DNA from 3 places in the Kitasatospora sp. NPDC034035 genome. Region 2 is predicted to be linked to each of the others. Evidence: predicted binding sites of a transcription regulator. Region 2 holds the regulator's gene; each other region holds the start of a gene.
What was found. Region 2 encodes HrcA, which represses chaperone genes, less so after heat shock. Its sites were predicted from a motif close to TTNGCACTCNGNNNNNCNGAGTGCNAA; they were not measured.
Positions count from the first base shown of each region.

Region 1: ACZ52J_RS07675 (FmdB family zinc ribbon protein) is a predicted target of HrcA. The motif match lies at 1,673-1,699, and genes of this name have one in related genera.
Region 3: groES (co-chaperone GroES) is a predicted target of HrcA. The motif match lies at 2,350-2,376, and genes of this name have one in related genera.

Region 1 is NZ_JBVISA010000004.1:182,752-186,753, reverse strand. Features, by position in the region: gene ACZ52J_RS07680 (MFS transporter) at 184-1,572, shown strand; gene ACZ52J_RS07675 (FmdB family zinc ribbon protein) at 1,711-2,007, shown strand; gene ACZ52J_RS07670 (hypothetical protein) at 2,313-2,585, shown strand; gene mscL (large conductance mechanosensitive channel protein MscL) at 2,616-3,035, shown strand; gene ACZ52J_RS07660 (hypothetical protein) at 3,052-3,351, opposite strand; gene ACZ52J_RS07655 (sigma-70 family RNA polymerase sigma factor) at 3,475-4,002, opposite strand, start outside.
Region 2 is NZ_JBVISA010000012.1:124,895-128,896, reverse strand. Features, by position in the region: gene ACZ52J_RS19035 (16S rRNA (uracil(1498)-N(3))-methyltransferase) at 1-308, opposite strand, end outside; gene dnaJ (molecular chaperone DnaJ) at 434-1,573, opposite strand; gene hrcA (heat-inducible transcriptional repressor HrcA) at 1,651-2,685, opposite strand; gene htpX (zinc metalloprotease HtpX) at 2,999-3,919, shown strand; gene pspAB (PspA-associated protein PspAB) at 3,986-4,002, shown strand, end outside.
Region 3 is NZ_JBVISA010000003.1:265,767-269,768, reverse strand. Features, by position in the region: gene groL (chaperonin GroEL) at 158-1,789, opposite strand; gene groES (co-chaperone GroES) at 1,904-2,209, opposite strand; gene ACZ52J_RS06180 (hypothetical protein) at 2,459-2,773, shown strand; gene ACZ52J_RS06175 (THUMP-like domain-containing protein) at 2,770-3,966, shown strand; gene ACZ52J_RS06170 (polysaccharide deacetylase family protein) at 3,999-4,002, opposite strand, start outside.

The DNA of each region.
Region 1 (4,002 bases), on a different contig from region 2:
AGAACACCCCAGCATCTGCCTGACGCAGAGTTGGCGCGACCGCTCGGCGGCCGCGGTCCACCCCCGGCAACCACACCGGGCCGACCCGGTATCACCCCGGTCGACGCGCGAGAGGACGACTCTCGGCGCCGTCGGGGCCACCCCATGCCCTGCCGCGCTACCAGGCAGCAGGAAGGACCGACCGTGACGGCCCGCCGAACGGTCGACCGCGCCGCGGACACCACCGCGGACACCACCGCAGCCCGGACCCCCACCCGAGTCGGGTACGGCGAGCTGCTGCGCACCCCCGGGGCCTGGACCTTCCTGGCCCCCGCCCTCGTCGCGCGACTGCCCTACGCGATGCTCAGCATGGGCATCCTGCTGCTCGTCACCCAGACCCACGGCTCGTACGGCACTGCCGGTACCGTCACCGCCGTCGCCGCCGTCGCCCAGGCCCTGATCGGGCCGCAGACCGGGCGGCTGGCCGACCGGTACGGGCAGTCCGCGGTGCTGGTCCCGACCGTCCTCGTGCACGGGGCCTCGGTCGGCGCCCTGATCGCGCTGGCACTGGGGCACGCCCCGGCCTGGAGCCTGTTCCTGGCCGCCGTGCCGGCCGGTGCGAGCGTGCCGCAGATCGGCGCGATGGTCCGGGCCCGCTGGATCGCCCGGTTCACCGCCGACGGCCCCTCCGACGCCTCGGCGGCCCGGGTGAGCACCGCGTTCGCCTTCGAGTCCGTGACCGACGAGTTCACCTTCGTGATCGGCCCGATCCTGGCCTCCGGCATCGCCGCCCTCGCCAACCCGGCGGCCGCCCTGGTCGCCGAGGCCGCGCTGACCGTCGCGGGCGGCCTGGCCTTCGCCGCCCAGCGGCGCACCGCCCCCGCCCGGATCGTGCAGCAGCCCGGCACCAAGCGCGCCTCGGCACTCGCCTCCCCCGGCGTCCGGCTGCTCGCCGGGACCTTCCTCGGGGTCGGCGCGGTGTTCGGCGGCATGCAGGTCTCGGTCAACGCCTTCGCCGACTCCGTCGGACAGCACGCCGCGGGCGGCACCGTCTACGGGATCTTCGCGGGCGGCTCCATGCTGGCCGGCGTGCTGTACGGCGTGATCGCCTGGCGCCGGCCCGTCCAGCAGCGGATGCTGATCAGCTACGCGCTGCTGGTGCTGGGCTGCTCCACGCTGTGGGCGATGCCCAACCTGGTCGCTCTCACCGTGGCCGGGCTGGTCTGCGGTCTGGCCATCGCGCCGACCCTGATCAGCGGCTACACCCTGGTCGAGACGCTGGTCGCGGACGGCGCCAAGACGGAGGCCTTCACCTGGCTGACCGGTGCCATCGGGCTGGGCCTGGCGGTCGGCTCGATGGCGGCCGGGAAGCTGATCGACGGGCACGGGCCGTCCACCGGCTTCCTGGTGCCGTTGATCGGCGCCGGACTGGGGCTGGTCACGCTGTTCTCGCTGCGACACCTGCTGGTGGCGCCGAGCGCGGGGCGCGGCCGGATCGTCGCGACCTCCGGAGCGGCCTCCGCGTCGGCTTCCGAAGCGGCCTCCGGGGAGCGCGGGGGTGCTGCGCAGCTGGTGGGCACGGCCAAGGGCTGAGCGAGCGGTGGTCCGGCAGCCGAGACCAGGCCGAGGCCGGTCGCATCTCACACCGGAGTCGCTGGACTGATCCAGCGGAATGCCGCATCATTGACCATCGTTAGCACTCATAAGGCGAGAGTGCCAGGAGGAAGACAAGTGCCCACGTACCAGTACCAGTGCACCGAGTGCGGCAACGGCCTGGAGGCGGTGCAGAAGTTCACCGACGAGGCGCTGACCACGTGCCCCGACTGCCAGGGACGGCTTCGCAAGGTCTTCTCGGCGGTGGGTGTCGTGTTCAAGGGATCCGGCTTCTACCGGACCGACAGCCGCTCCTCCTCCAGCAGCTCGGTCGGCTCCGGGTCTTCGTCGACCTCGTCGACGTCGTCCACCCCGGCGCCCACTTCGAGCACGGGCTCCTCGGCGCCGTCCAGCCCGGCTCCGGCCGCGAGCTGATCCCCGGCCCCGGGACGGAACGACCCGGGCGCCCAGCAGCCCTCGGAAAGGCCCGTCGGCCCCGCATTCCTGCGGGGGCGGCGGGCCTTTTCGCGCCCTTCCCCGTCTCTCCGCGTCTTTTCACACCGCTTTTGTCACCGCGGAAGAGTCGGATCCACTCGCGCGAGTGTACGAACTTGTCCACAGGGGGCGGTTTGTCCACAGCCTGAGGGAAACCGCTTTCCGAGTCCGCCCCGACGGCGCATCGTGGGGGTCGTCAGCCGGTCCACCGGGGGTCGGCTGCCGGACCTTTCGGAGGTGCGTCGATGACGACCGTGAGCTTCTCCGTCCCGCTGCCCGCGCCCGCCGTGCCGCCCCGGCAGGAGGTGCCGAGCTTTCCGCCGATCCGGCGCGGGTGCGGCGGGTGGCACCGCTGGCGCAGCGCGGTGCGGCGGCGGGCCGGGGTGCCCGCGCTGGTGCTGCTCGCCGTGGCGGCCGCGCTCGCGCTCGGGCCCGCGCGGGCCGGTCTGCCGCCGCCCGGCGGGGGCGCGCTGGGCCGGACGGGTTGTCAATCCGGAGCTTCGGAAGATCACCCGTAACCCGGAAACGACTTCGTCGTTCGAGGCGGCATGAAGGGCTTCAAGGAATTCCTACTGCGTGGAAATGTCGTCGAACTCGCCGTCGCCGTGGTCATCGGTGCGGCTTTCACCAATATCATCAACGCCTTCGTCAAAGGCGTGATCAATCCGATTGTCGGTGTGTTCGGAACGAAGGACCTGGGTTCCTACAGTTCCTGCCTCAAGGGGCCCTGCGAGGTGAGCACGACCGGTGAGGTCACGTCCGGAATCCTCATCCTGTGGGGATCGGTGCTCAGCGCCGTCCTGCAGTTCCTGATCACCGCGGCCGTCGTCTACTTCGTTCTGATCGTGCCCATGAACAGGATGGCGGCCCGCCGCAAGTCCTTCGCCGAGACGGCGGCGGAGGCAGAGGCCAAGGAGGTCCAACTGCTGACCGAGATCCGCGACGCGCTGGTCGCGCCGCTGCGCTGACCGCGCTCGCCCGTCCTCAGTCCCCGTGGTGCGGCGGGCGCTGGCTCAGGTACCAGTCCAGCCCCCGCCCGCCGCTCTCCCCCGCCCCGGAGCGCCCGCCCCAGCCGGCGTCGGTGTCGTCCCGGGACTGCTGGTCCAACGGGTCCCGGAAGACCAGCCGGGCCTTGGCCGCGGGCTTTTCCTGCGACTCCCCGCCCTGGTCCTGGCCCTGGCGGTCCTGCTCCTCGCGGTCCCGGTCCTGGGCCTGGTCGTCCTCGGCCTGCGCCTGGCGGTCCTGAGCCTGGTCCGTGGGCCGGTCCTGTTCCTGCTCGCTCACCCTGTCCACTCCGTTGCTCGCCTCGTCCTGCCCCTCCAGCCTAAGAGCCCCGTGGCACGCCTCGGGTCCTGGTGCGGAGCGCTCCGCACCAGGACCCGGTCGGGGGCTCGACAGGCCTTCCGGTCAGGCGGCTTCGAAGCCCGCGTGGTCGGCGATCTTCTTCAGCTCGGCCAGCGCGTGCTTCTCGATCTGGCGGATCCGCTCGCGGGTGAGGCCGTGCTGCTTGCCCACCTCGGTGAGGGTGCGCTCGCGGCCGTCCTCCATCCCGTAGCGGGACCGGATGATCGAGGCCGTGCGGTCGTCCAACCGCCCGATCAGATCGTCCAGTTCCTCACGGCGGAGCATGACCATCACGGCGTCCTCCGGGGACGTCGCCCCGGTGTCCTCGACCAGGTCTCCGAACTGGGTCTCGCCCTCGTCGTCGACCGACATGTTGAGGCTGACCGGGTCACGCGCCCAGTCCAGGACGTCCTTGATCCGAGCCTCGGTGGTGTCCAACTCGGCCGCGATCTCGGCCGGCTCGGGCTCCCGCCCCAGCTCCTTGGACTTCTCTCGCTGCACCCGCCGGATCCGCCCCAGCTCCTCCACCAGGTGCACGGGCAGCCGGATGGTGCGGGACTGGTCGGCGATGGACCGGGTGATCGCCTGCCG
Region 2 (4,002 bases):
ATGGTCTCCACGGCCAGCTCGCCGCGGTCGCCCTTGGGCAGCGCCTGGACGACGACGATCCGCGGCGCGGGCTCCGGCTCGCGGCGCACGGCGGCGACCGCCACGTCGATCGCGTCCTTGCCGAGCACCTCGGCGACCGTCCCGTCCACGCCGAGCCCCTGCCCGTCGGCCAGGGTCACCGCCTCGCCCGGCTCCAGCCGCTTCACCGCGGCCGCGTGCCGCCCCTCCGGGCCGTCCAGGCGCACGACGGTGCCGGGCGCGGCGGCGACGATCCGCTCGGTCTCGACGACGAAGACGGGTGCGGTCATGCGGGGGAACCTTTCCGGGGTGCGGCCTGCGGGCTGAGGCCTGAGGCCCGGGTGCGGCCTACGGCCTGAGGGGGGACACGCGAAAGAGGTGCCGGGGTGGGCCCCCGGCACCCCTGCGCGGACGGCTACCGGCCGTTGAAGGCGTCCTTCAGCCGGGAGAACAGGCCCTGCTGGCCCGGCGCGAACTGGCCGGACGGCTGCTCCTCACCGCGCAGCACCGCTAGGCGGCGCAGCAGGTCCTCCTGCTCGGCGTCGAGCTTGCTGGGCGTCTTCACCTCGACATGCACTATCAGGTCGCCCCGGCCGCCCCCGCGCAGGTGGGTGATGCCCCGGCCGTGCAGCGGGATCGACTGGCCGGACTGGGTGCCGGGCCTGATGTCGACCTCCTCCAGGCCGTCCAGGGTCTGCAGCGGCACCCGGGTGCCGAGCGAGGCCGCCGTCATCGGGATGGTGACGGTGCAGTGCAGGTCGTCGCCGCGCCGCTGGAAGATGGTGTGGGTGGTCTCGGCGATCTCGACGTACAGGTCGCCGGCCGGGCCGCCGCCGGGGCCGACCTCGCCCTCGCCGGCCAGCTGGATCCGGGTGCCGTTGTCGACACCGGCCGGGATCTTGACGGTCAGGGTGCGACGGGCGCGGACCCGGCCGTCGCCGGCGCACTCCGGGCACGGGGTCGGCACGACGGTGCCGAAGCCCTGGCACTGCGGGCAGGGACGGGAGGTCATGACCTGGCCCAGGAAGGACCTGGTGACCTGGGAGACCTCGCCCTTGCCGCGACACATGTCGCACGTCTGGGCGGAGGTGCCGGGGGCCGCGCCCTCGCCGCTGCACGTGGTGCAGGTGACGGCGGTGTCGACCTGGAGCTCCTTGGTGGTGCCGAAAGCGGCCTCCTCCAGGGTGATCTCCAGCCGGATCATGGCGTCCTGGCCGCGGCGGGTGCGCGAGCGCGGGCCACGCTGGCCGGCCGCGGCGCCGAAGAAGGCGTCCATGATGTCGGAGAAGCCGAAGCCCGCCGCGCCGGCGCCGAAACCGCCCGCGCCACCGCCGCCCGGCGACAGCGGGTCACCGCCGAGGTCGTAGACCTGGCGCTTCTGCGGATCGGAGAGCACCTCGTAGGCGGCGTTGATCTCCTTGAACCGCTCCTGCGTCTTCGGGTCCGGGTTGACGTCCGGGTGCAGTTCGCGTGCCAGGCGCCGGAACGCCTTCTTGATCTCGTCCTGCCCCGCATCCCGTCGGACGCCGAGTACCGCGTAGTAGTCCGTGGCCACCAAATGCTCCGCTTGTTCCGCCTGTAGTAGTGCTGCGACTGGTTACCGCGCGTCATCTCCAGGACGCGCGGTCTTTGCTACGACTCGGCCAGGATCTGACCCACGTACCGCGCCACCGCGCGCACCGCCCCCATTGTGCCCGGGTAGTCCATCCGGGTCGGGCCGATCACACCCAGTTTGGCCACGCTCTCGTCGCCCGAACCGTAACCGACCGACACGACCGAGGTGGAAATCAGCCCTTCGTAGGCGTTCTCCCGCCCGATCCGGACCGTCATCGCGGCGTCGTTGGTCTCACCCAGGAGGCGGAGCAGGATGACCTGCTCCTCCAGGGCCTCCAGCACCGGCTGGATGGTGAGCGGGAAGTCGTGGCCGAAGCGGGTCAGGTTGGCCGTGCCGGCCAGCATGATCCGCTCCTCGTTCTGTTCCGCGAGCGTCTCGAACAGGGTCGCCAGGACCGTGCTGACGGTCGGCCGGTCGGCCTGCTCGAACATCGCCGGCAGTTCCTCCAGCAGCCCCGGGACCTCCGGGAGGCGGCGGCCGGCGGCTCTGGTGTTGAGCGCGGCCCGCAGGTCCGCCAGGACCGTCTCGCCGACCGTGCCCGGGCAGTCGACCATCCGCTGCTCGACCCGGCCGGTGTTGGTGATCAGCACCAGCATCACCTTCGCCGGGGCCAGCGCCACCAGCTCGATGTGCCGCACGGTGGACCGCGTCAGCGACGGGTACTGCACCACCGCGACCTGCCGGGTCAGCTGGGCGAGCAGCCGCACGGTGCGCGCGACCACGTCGTCCAGGTCGACCGCGCCGTCCAGGAAGTGCCGGATCGCCCGGCGCTCGGGGGCGCTCATCGGCTTGACCTCGGCGAGCTTGTCGACGAAGAGGCGGTACCCCTTGTCGGTCGGGATGCGGCCGGCGCTGGTGTGCGGCTGGTGGATGTACCCCTCCTCCTCCAGCGCCGCCATGTCGTTGCGGACGGTCGCCGGCGAGACCCCGAGATTGTGCCGCTCCACCAGGGCCTTGGACCCGACGGGCTCCTCGGTGCCCACGTAGTCCTGCACGATCGCGCGGAGCACGGCGAGCTTGCGGTCGTCCAGCTGGCGGACCTCACCGGCCATGGGGCACGCACCTCCGTCTTCGCTCGTTGTCCGTCTGTGTCCCTGGGTGCTGCTGCCGGCCGTTCCCGGAAGGTCCGGCCTCGGCACCTTGGCACTCTGAACACACGAGTGCCAGAACCGTACCTGCCAGTGTAAGGCCCGGGTCCTGCCGCAGGAACGGCCGGACCGGCGTGATCCTTCCCGCAGTTCCAGGTACGGCCCGCGGGGCGGCCACCGTTCACGGGTTCCCGTCACGGGTTCCCGGCGCGCGAGTGGTGCCACGAGGCCGTCCGGGTGGCAGCATCGAAGGCGACGGCGAATGGAGGAGCAAGCGATGTCGAGCTCGGGCCAGCACACCCGTTTCGCACCCGACCGCGGCCTGACCGGCCGCATGGTCGCGACGATGTTCGTGATCGGGCTGCTGTACGTCGGTTTCACCGGCCTGCTGATCGCGCTGCTGCGCGGCGCCTGGCCGCTGATCGTCCTGATCTCCGGCGGGCTGTTCGTGGCCCAGTTCTGGTTCAGCGACAAGATCACCGAACGGGCCATGGGCGCCCGCCCGGTGTCCCCGGAGGAGTTCCCCCAACTGCACGGCACGATCGACCGGCTCTGCGCCCTGGCCGACATGCCCAAACCCCGCGTGGCGGTCGCCGACAACGACATGCCCAACGCCTTCGCCACCGGCCGCAACTCGCAGAACGCGGTCGTCTGCGTCACCACCGGCCTGCTGCGACGCCTGGAGCCCGAGGAACTGGAAGGCGTCCTCGCCCACGAGCTGTCCCACGTCGCCCACCGGGACGTCGCGGTGATGACCATCGCCGGCTTCCTCGGCGTACTCGCCGGCGCGATGACCCGCATCGCCGTGTACGGCGGATTCATGGGCGGCGGCCGCAACAACAACGACCAGAACGCGGCCATCGTCGCGCTGATCATCCCGCTGGTCTCGATGGTCGTCTACGCGATCAGCTTCCTGCTCACCCGGCTGCTCTCCCGCTACCGCGAACTGGCCGCCGACCGCGCCGCCGCCCAGCTCACCGGCCGGCCCAGCGCCCTCGCCTCGGCCCTCACCAAGGTCACCGGGCAGATCGCGGCCATCCCCAGCAAGGACCTGCGCCAGGCGCAGCCCTACAACGCCTTCTACTTCGCCCCCGCGCTGAACGCCCGGGAGACCGCCTCCCAGCTGCTCTCCACGCACCCGACGCTGGAGAAGCGGCTGGAGCAGCTGGCGAAGATCTCCGAGCAGCTCGGCCACTGAACCCCCGCCGACCCTCCGCCGACCCCTGCAGACCCTCCGCCGACCTCCGCTGACGAAAGGACCGCCGTGGGAATCCTGGACGC
Region 3 (4,002 bases), on a different contig from region 2:
AAAGGGAGAAGCGAGGGAGCGAGGCACGAGCGAGGGAGCGCCGACCGTCGGCACCGGGTCAGAGCGCCCCGGAGGCGAGTGGGCGAGTAACAGCCGGAGGCCCGGCCCGACACCCCTCGCGGGGTGCGGACCGGGCCTCCGGTCAGTGGTTCGGGCCTCAGTGCGAGTGGCCGTGACCGTGGGAGTGGCCGTGACCGTTGTCGGCCTCCTCCTCCTTCTTCTCCACCACGAGGGTCTCGGTGGTGAGCAGCAGGGAGGCGATCGAGGCGGCGTTCTCCAGGGCGGAGCGGGTGACCTTGACCGGGTCGATGACGCCGGCCTTCAGCAGGTCGCCGTACTCGCCGGTGGCCGCGTTGTAGCCGTGGCCGGTCTCCAGCTCGGCGACCTTGTGGGTGATGACGTAGCCCTCGAGGCCGGCGTTCTGGGCGATCCAGCGCAGCGGCTCGTGCAGCGCCTTGCGGACGACCGCGACACCGGTCGCCTCGTCACCCGACAGGCCCAGGCCACCGTCCAGCACCTTGGCGGCGTGGACCAGGGAGGCGCCACCGCCGGCGACGATGCCCTCCTCGACCGCGGCACGGGTCGCCGAGATGGCGTCCTCCAGGCGGTGCTTGCGCTCCTTCAGCTCCACCTCGGTGGCGGCGCCGACCTTGATGACGCAGACGCCGCCGGCCAGCTTGGCCAGGCGCTCCTGCAGCTTCTCGCGGTCCCAGTCGGAGTCGGTGGCGGCGATCTCACCCTTGATCTGGGCGACGCGGCCGGCCACGGCCTCGGTGTCACCGGCACCGTCGACGACGGTGGTCTCGTCCTTGGTGATGGTCACGCGGCGGGCGGTGCCCAGCACGTCCAGGCCGACCTGGTCGAGCTTGAGGCCGACCTCCTCGGAGATGACCGTGCCGCCGGTCAGGGTGGCCAGGTCGCCGAGGATCGCCTTGCGGCGGTCGCCGAAGCCCGGGGCCTTGACGGCGACGGCGTTGAAGGTGCCACGGATCTTGTTCACGACCAGGGTCGACAGCGCCTCGCCGTCGACGTCCTCGGCGATGATCAGCAGCGGCTTGGTGGCACCGCCCTGCAGGATCTTCTCCAGCAGCGGCAGCAGCTCCTGGATGGAGGAGATCTTGCCCTGGTTGATCAGGATGTACGGGTCCTCCAGGACCGCCTCCTGCCGCTCCGCGTCGGTGACGAAGTACGGCGACAGGTAGCCCTTGTCGAACTGCATGCCCTCGGTGAAGTCCAGCTCCACGCCGAAGGTGTTCGACTCCTCGACGGTGATGACACCGTCCTTGCCGACCTTGTCGATCGCCTCGGCGATCAGCTCGCCGACCTGGGTGTCCTGCGCGGAGAGGGACGCGACGGCGGCGACGTCGTCCTTGCCCTCGATCTCGCGGGCGATGGAGAGCAGGTGCTCGGAGACGGCGGCGACGGCCTTGTCGATGCCCTTCTTCAGGGCGGCGGGGCCGGCACCGGCGGCGACGTTGCGCAGACCCTCGTTGACCAGGGCCTGGGCCAGCACGGTGGCGGTGGTGGTGCCGTCACCCGCGACGTCGTTGGTCTTGGTGGCGACCTCCTTGACGAGCTGCGCGCCAAGGTTCTCGTACGGGTCGTCCAGCTCGACCTCGCGGGCGATGGTGACACCGTCGTTGGTGATGGTCGGGGCGCCGAACTTCTTGTCGATGACGACGTTGCGGCCCTTGGGGCCGATGGTCACCTTGACGGTGTCGGCCAGCTTGTTGACACCGCGCTCCAGCGAGCGGCGGGCGTCCTCGTCGAACTGCAGGATCTTCGCCATGTTCCCTATTCCCTCGGGGCTGCGGCCGGCCCGGCCGCCGAACTACGTGAACCAACAACCACGCCCCGGGCCACTGTCACGAAGGACACGGATCCGGGGCGGGTCGGGGACGACTTACTTCTCGATGATGGCGAGAACGTCGCGAGCGGAGAGCACCAGGTACTCCTCGCCCTGGTACTTCACCTCGGTGCCGCCGTACTTCGAGTACAGGACGATGTCACCCACGGCGACGTCGAGCGGCAGACGCTGGCCGTCCTCGAAGCGGCCCGGGCCGACGGCCAGGACGACGCCCTCCTGGGGCTTCTCCTTGGCGGTGTCCGGGATAACCAGGCCGGAGGCCGTGGTGGTCTCGGCGTCGAGCGGCTGGACCACAATGCGGTCCTCGAGCGGCTTGATGGCAACCTTGCTGCTGGTGGTCACGTCCGAGCTCCCCTTCGGAGATTACGGGGTTTTCTAACGGGTAGGGCGAGCCTGCGGGTCTGCCGTCGCGGGGGTCAGACACACGTTCTCGCATTAGCACTCCCCCGGTGGGGAGTGCCAAGGACGACCATAGGCCTGTGTTAGCACTCAGTCAACCAGAGTGCCAACGACGCGCCCGTGAGGTCCGGGAATGACGGATGAGTACTCGTACTCATGTGCGCCCGGCCGACCGCTCGACACACTCGTGCCATGACCGATACCCCGGTACGCGTAGGACCGTCCCGCACCGACGACATCCTGCTCTCCGCGGTTCTCCTGCCGGTGCTCGCGGTGATCCCGCTCGTCGCGTTCTGGCTGACCCTCCGGCTCGGCTTCGCCGCCACGGACGCGGCGGACGTGATCGTCCCCGTCGGGCTGCTCATCGGCGTGGCCGCCGGCCTCGGGGGGCCCCTGTCCGTCGCCTTCCGTACCCGGCGTGCCGGGTACGCGGTCCTGCCGGCCGCCGCCGCCGTGGCGCCCTTCCTTGTGCCGGGCTGGGCGATGGCGGGCTACCCCGGCCTGTGACCGGCGAGAATGGCCCCGTGGACACCGAGAACCTCCAGCCGCTGCTGACGCCCGAGGGCCAGGCCCTGCTCGCCGAGTTGCGCGAGTTCACCCCCGAGGAGGAGCTGGCGCTGGCCACCCGGCTGCGGCGGGAGCACCCGGCGGAGCTGGTGTCGGCGGCCTTCGGGCAGGCGCGGCTGCGGCAGCGGGCGCGGGCGAAGTTCGGGGCGGACGCCGACCTGATGTACTTCACGCCCAACGGGGTCGAGCAGTCCACCCGGCGCAGCGTCGCCGAGTGGCGGGCGCGGCGGTTCGCCGAGCTGGGCGTGCGGCGGCTGGCGGACCTGTGCTGCGGCATCGGCGGGGACGTGCTGGCGCTGGCCCGGGCGGGCGTCGAGGTGCTGGCCGTCGACAAGGACCCGGCGGCCTGCGCCGCCACCGCCGCGAACGCCGCCGCGCTGGGCCTGGCCGAGCTGGTCGAGGTGCGCTGCGCGGACGTCGCCGACGTGGACGTGGCCGGCTACGACGCGGTGTTCACCGACCCCGCCCGGCGGACCTCGCGCGGCCGGGTGTTCGACCCGGAGGCGTACGCCCCGCCGCTCTCCTGGGCGGTCGCGGCCGGCCGGCGGGCCCCGATCGGGGCGCTGAAGGTCGCGCCGGGCATCCCGCACGAGGCCGTCCCGGCGGACGCCGAGGCCGAGTGGGTGTCCGACCACGGCGACGTCAAGGAGGCGGTGCTCTGGTTCGGCACCAAGGCCGCCCACCCGCACCGCGCCACCCTGCTGCCGCAGGGCGCCGTCCTGACCGGCGGCGACCTGCCCGACCCGCCGGCCGGCCCGGTGGGGCGCTACCTGTACGAGCCGGACGGCGCGGTGATCCGGGCGCACCTGGTGGCCGAGGTCGCCGAGCAGGTCGGCGGCCGGCTGATCGACCCGAAGATCGCCTACCTGACCTCGGACGAGCTGGTCGCCACCCCGTACGCGCACGCCTTCGAGCTCACCGACGTGCTGCCCTTCCACATCAAGAAGCTGAAGGCGCTGCTGCGCGAGCGCGGGGTCGGCACGGTGGTGATCAAGAAGCGCGGGATGGCGATCACCCCGGAGGAGCTGCGCCGCCAGCTCAAGCCCTCCGGCCCGAACACCGTCACGGTGATCCTCAGCCGGACCGACCACGGCCCGCTGATGATGCTGGGGCAGCCGGTCCGCGCGTCGTAGCGGCCTACGGGGCCCTACGGGGCCTACGCGGACTAC